Salinivibrio kushneri: one gene and its partner. The protein of the gene in region 2 interacts with the protein of the main gene of each other region in a pairwise test. Links are inferred from orthologs where the notes say so. Each region holds a gene or a part of one and is shown on either strand. Other genes may lie near its edges.

Region 1 (2,975 bases), 2.5 Mb from region 2 along the record:
GCCGCGAGGCTATACTGATCGGTGCCTCGGCGCCATAACCTTTCATACAACGCGGGACGATCCGTGGCCTGTGCCAACGCGGCTAAAATCGCGTTGTCTGGCATCCACATTAAAGTCGGATCATTAAGATACTGATCGGTCAGATACGCTAAGCCATCGCCGTCATAGTCAGCAATCATGCTTACCAAGGCATCACGGCGTCGCGCATAATCGGCCTCATCAGGTTTCACCCAATCAGCAATGACCAACTGACGATAGCTCAATAGCATGCCGAGCTCTTGGGTTAATTGCTGCTGGCGGTAGCGATTAAGCTGCTTGCGCGCCGCGGCGGCGTAATGAAACGCAGGCGTGGTCACCCAATAACCGTCTTGTTGGTGACGTAACAGAAAGTGTGGCTGCTGCTGACTTAAGGTCACGAGATAATCGCGCCATTTCTCGTTATCAAGCCGCAACGGTGAAGAGAGCAGCCGATACAAGGTTGCCTCACGCGTCAGAGGAGGAAGCTGGCGAATGTGTGACTCAAGCGCATTGATATCGCCGTTGGCTTGGAGGGTAAAGGCAGTACGCATCGCATCCGCCGTACTGGCTTTATCTAACACTTGCTCAATAAAAGGCTGAGCTACGATTTGCCCATCGGCCGCTGGCTCATTGGATGCCGATACCGTGGAGGAAACAAAGCCCACGATCCCTAGGCATATCGCTGCTAGCTTGATGCGAAAACGTCTTGCCATCCGTTGCAATCCTATCTTCGGTGTCACGCGTCCTGCGTCACCTTTCCTTGGTGACTCGTATTGTGCGAGCTAGGTATGCGCTGAGCAATAAAAAAGCACTGCGAATGCGCAGTGCTTAACACTATTGCGTCACCACTTACGAGTTTTGCCGACGCATGGCATCAAAGAACTCGTTGTTGGTTTTGGACATCGCCAATTTACCAATCAAGAATTCCATGCCTTCCAGCTCGCCCATTGGATGCACAATTTTGCGCAAGATCCACATTTTTTGTAGTTCATCGGGCTTGGTCAGCAACTCTTCACGGCGGGTACCAGAGCGGGTGAAGTCAATAGCAGGGAAAACACGTTTTTCAGCAATCTTACGGGACAGGTGCAATTCCATATTACCCGTGCCTTTAAACTCTTCGTAGATGACTTCGTCCATCTTAGAGCCCGTGTCTACCAGCGCAGTGGCGATAATGGTCAGGCTGCCGCCTTCTTCCACATTACGCGCCGCACCAAAGAAACGCTTCGGACGGTGCAAGGCATTGGCGTCAACACCACCGGTCAATACTTTACCTGATGATGGCACAACCGTGTTGTAAGCACGCGCCAGACGGGTGATCGAGTCCAGCAAGATAACCACGTCTTTTTTGTGCTCCACCAAACGCTTGGCTTTTTCAATCACCATTTCGGCGACTTGCACGTGGCGGTTTGCGGGCTCGTCAAAGGTTGAGGCAACCACTTCGCCTTGTACCAAGCGCTGCATCTCGGTCACTTCTTCCGGACGCTCGTCAATCAACAGCACCATCAATTCACAGTCTGGGTGGTTAAACGCGATGCTTTGCGCAATGTTTTGCAGCAACATGGTTTTACCCGCTTTTGGCGGTGCCACAATCAAGCCGCGCTGGCCTTTACCAATCGGCGAAGCCAAATCCAGCACACGTGCTGTGATGTCTTCCGTGGAGCCGTTGCCACGCTCCATCACCATACGCTCGCTGGCATGCAGTGGGGTCAAGTTTTCAAACAGGATTTTGCTGCGCGCGTTGTCCGGCTTATCGCTGTTCACTTGGTTGACTTTTAATAGCGCAAAGTAACGCTCGCCATCTTTTGGCGGCCGAATTTTACCCGCGATGGTATCGCCTGTGCGCAGGTTAAAGCGACGAATTTGGCTTGGCGATACATAAATGTCATCAGGGCCGGCCAAATACGAGCTATCTGCGCTGCGCAAGAAGCCAAACCCGTCTTGAAGAATTTCCAGTACGCCATTGCCGAAAATATCTTCACCGCTTTTTGCGTGCTGTTTGAGGATCGAGAAAATGATGTCCTGTTTACGCAAGCGAGCCAGGTTTTCAAGTCCCATGCTTTCGCCAAGCGCAACCAGCGTCGAGACGGGTTGAGTCTTCAGTTCGGTAAGATTCATAGTGGTGAGTGTCTTGTTTGTCAAAGTTGAGGTCTGAAATTAGTTAGCGTGTCGAGACCAGTGGTATGTTCGAGAGATGAACAGAAGTACAAATTCCGTGCAATAAGGTAGCACCTAAATGGGGTATCGTCTAGTTGGCAGAAAAACAACCGCCGCTGAGAGGCAGCGACGGTTACTTTAACATTATAGGTTGGCGTCAAGAAACTCTTTCAGCTGAGTTTTTGACACAGCACCAACCTTGGTTGCTGCCACGCTGCCATCTTTAAATAGCAGCAGTGTTGGGATACCACGGATGCCGAACTTAGGCGGTGTACCTGCGTTCTGGTCAATGTTCAGTTTTCCGATGGTGACTTTACCTGCGTATTCTTCAGCGATTTCGTCCAGGATAGGCGCGATCATTTTACACGGCCCACACCATTCTGCCCAAAAATCCACCAATACAGGCCCTGCAGCTTTTAGAACGTCTGCCTCAAAGCTGTCGTCGGTTAGCTGCATAATTTTGTCGCTCATCTTCTACTCCAATACATGTTTTTGTTACTGGCTAAATTGCGACCAGTAAATTATGGGACTATTTGACTGGATTCGCTTCCGTATTGCAAGCCTAAGCTGATATTCTATCCGGATGAAAATGACGCATATCACAGAGCAGAAATTTGCCGAGCTCGGCTTGCACGCCGATGTTCTCAAGAGCTTGGAGGCCAAAGGGTTTACTCAATGTACCCCTATCCAAGCCCTGGCATTGCCGGTCCTGCTCACCGGCCAAGACATTGCAGGACAGGCGCAAACGGGGACGGGCAAAACCCTGGCGTTCCTGGCTGCGACGTTTCATCACCTTCTGACGA
Region 2 (2,910 bases):
TTCCTGGCTCATTCCACGCCATTCGCGCACTCCATCAAATTGATCTGACGATAATTTTTTACTCTAGCAGCCTAATCACTGACGATAAAGTCGCCGAGTTGGTTGCCTTCTCTTTTTTCTAACCGATACCAGTCCGTTTGTGGCAGCCTGACATCGACTAACAGATGCCCATCATCTTGGTATTCTTCACTGATAACGCATCGCATCTGGTGAAATTTACTTTGCATTCGCCCAGCCATACTAGGTGGCAGCCGTAATTGATGCCGCACCATGGTGCCAGATAAACGCTCAGTAAGGGCTTCAAATATGAGCGCGATACCTTGACCAGACAACGCTGACACCCATACTGCTCTCGGAACGCCCTCTTCGTCCCGTTCAATACGAGGTTCAGCCTGATCCAGACTATCTATTTTGTTCATAATGATAAGATGAGGCACATCTGCCGCATCGATTTCATCTAACACACTGTTGACCGCTTCAATGTTTTCACCAAAGCGTTCATCACTGGCATCGACCACGTGTAGTAGCAAGCTCGCTTCTTGGGTTTCTTGAAGCGTTGCTTTAAATGCCGCGACCAAGTCATGCGGTAAGTGACGAATAAAGCCGACGGTATCCGCCAATATCGCGGTACCCACATCGTCCACTTCAATACGGCGTAAGGTCGGATCCAAGGTGGCAAACAGCTGATCGGCCGAATATACCCCCGCTTCGGTGATCCGATTAAACAAGGTTGATTTGCCCGCATTGGTATACCCCACCAATGACACAGTCGGTACTTCCGCCCGTGCCCGAGCGCGTCGCCCTTGTTCACGCTGCTTCGCAACCTTATCCAGTCGCTTTAAAATCGCTTTCACCCGATCACGCACTAAGCGACGGTCTGTTTCTAACTGTGTTTCACCCGGGCCACGCAAGCCAATCCCGCCTTTTTGACGCTCAAGGTGAGTCCAGCCTCGCACCAGCCGGGTAGATAAGTGGCGTAACTGTGCGAGCTCAACTTGTAACTTACCCTCATGCGTACGCGCACGCTGGGCAAAAATATCGAGGATCAATCCGGTTCGGTCTAATACTCGGCATTTAAATCGCTGTTCTAGGTTGCGCTCTTGGGCCGCGGATAAGGTGTGATTAAAAATCACAATGTCCGCGCCGACTTGTTGCACAGTATCTGCTATTTCTTGGGCTTTGCCCTCTCCAACAAAATATTTGGGATGAGGGGACTGACGGCTGCCGACAACAACTTGCAAGGCATCGACACCCGAGGATGACACCAGCATTTGAAATTCGCTGAGATCATCCCACTCGCCATCATGGGTAAAGTTTATATGAACGAGTACAGCCTGTTCACCGGCCTCGTAACGGTCAAACAAGCGATAGACTCCTTAGCAATAGAATGCTTTATTCCTCAGGTTTTTCTTGCTGACGCTCGCCCTGTGGACGCTCACCAGCCCCTTGGTTATTGTTGTGGTGGCTTACAGCACGTGCCGGCACAACGGTTGAAATCGCGTGCTTGTACACCATTTGATTAACCGTATTTTTTAGCAGGATCACGAACTGATCAAACGATTCAATTTGGCCTTGCAACTTAATACCATTTACTAAGTAAATGGAGACAGGAATGCGTTCACGACGTAACGCGTTCAGGAATGGGTCTTGTAATGATTGCCCCTTAGCCATTATTTCTTTTCCTTATTTGTTTGTAATTGTAGTCAATTGTCGCGGTTAAGCAGCGTCCTTGTCAGTGACAGTATACATCAAGTTTCCGTCCCTGCTGTCAACGCTTTTGTCACCGTTTGTAAAGACAGCGACGGTGTGTCGCTATCAAGCCAAGTCACATTATCCCAGCCTCTTAGCCAGGTTATCTGACGCTTGGCTAACTGGCGCGTCGCGCAAATCCCACGGTAAACGGCTTCATCATGGGTGCAACGTCCGGCCAAATAATCCCACATCTGGCGGTAGCCGACACAACGAATCGAGGGCAGATCGACATGCAGATCGTCTCGTTCGTATAACGTCCGTACCTCTTTTTCAAACCCCGCGTCGATCATTTTGTCGAAACGAAGCTCGATGCGGCGATGCAATTCGCCTCGATCCTGAGGCGCTATTGCAAATTGGTGTACCTGATACGGCAAAGGTTCACCTTTTTTTTCTGTCAATGCTGTTAGGGTCTGGCCACTGATCCGATAGACTTCTAACGCCCGCGTAATTCGCTGAGGATCGTTAGGATGGATCCGCGCCCCCGACACGGGATCAACCTCACACAACTGAGCATGTAATGCTTCCCACCCATGCTGCTGCGCCTCGTTTTCTAACGCTTCACGGATGTCAGGATCCGCACTAGGCAACGGTGATAGCCCTTCTAGCAATGCTTTAAAATACAGCATGGTGCCTCCCACCAACAGTGGGATCTTGCCATCCGCGACGATCCGCGCCATTTCTGTGAGCGCATCGTCACGAAAGTCTGCCGCCGAGTAGGCTTCAGACGGATCACGAATGTCGATCAAACGATGTGGCGCTTGCGCTAATTCCTCCGCTGTTGGCTTAGCAGTACCAATATCCATCCCGCGATAAATCAGTGCCGAATCAACACTAATGATTTCCACTGGCAAGGTCTGGCGTATTGCAATGGCCAAATCCGTTTTCCCGGATGCAGTCGGCCCCATTAAAAAAATCGCTTTAGGCAGCGGATTAGTCATGCTGTAATGCTTCTATCACTGAGGTCAGGTCGAGGCGTTTAAAGTAGCGCTGACGGCCCTTTTCTAACGCATCCCCCTGCCAATATTGTTCAATGTCCGATACGGTTTGTACCGCTTGCGCAAGGCTGACTGGATCCGATGCTACTGTCAACTGCTTTGCCAGCCAACTGCACATACTCGCGCTGTGATCCGTGTGGGATTGGTCGGGGTCTAACCCACC

Evidence for each region. The genes of interacting proteins can lie anywhere in the genome.
Region 1: the proteins of hfq (region 2) and rho interact in binary tests that used the Escherichia coli proteins (3 or more experiments, as listed by UniProt). The link is inferred for Salinivibrio kushneri from one-to-one orthologs.

What each region holds. Positions count from the first base shown.
Region 1 is NZ_CP114588.1:60,432-63,406, reverse strand. What follows is about bases 1-2,943. They hold rho (transcription termination factor Rho), read right to left. Parts: upstream 2,134-2,943; coding sequence 868-2,133; downstream 1-867. Other genes in these bases: rhlB (ATP-dependent RNA helicase RhlB), read left to right, coding at 2,756-2,943; trxA (thioredoxin TrxA), read right to left, coding at 2,317-2,643; N8M53_RS00295 (hypothetical protein), read right to left, coding at 1-731. In the rest of the region: more of rhlB, read left to right, coding at 2,944-2,975. UniProt on the Escherichia coli protein: Facilitates transcription termination by a mechanism that involves Rho binding to the nascent RNA, activation of Rho's RNA-dependent ATPase activity, and release of the mRNA from the DNA template.
Region 2 is NZ_CP114588.1:2,532,280-2,535,189, forward strand. The notes cover bases 33-2,910. They hold hfq (RNA chaperone Hfq), read right to left. Parts: upstream 1,672-2,910; coding sequence 1,393-1,671; downstream 33-1,392. Other genes in these bases: hflX (ribosome rescue GTPase HflX), read right to left, coding at 72-1,364; miaA (tRNA (adenosine(37)-N6)-dimethylallyltransferase MiaA), read right to left, coding at 1,749-2,690; mutL (DNA mismatch repair endonuclease MutL), read right to left, coding at 2,683-2,910. Outside these bases: FtsH protease activity modulator HflK, read right to left, coding at 1-22. UniProt on the Escherichia coli protein: RNA chaperone that binds small regulatory RNA (sRNAs) and mRNAs to facilitate mRNA translational regulation in response to envelope stress, environmental stress and changes in metabolite concentrations.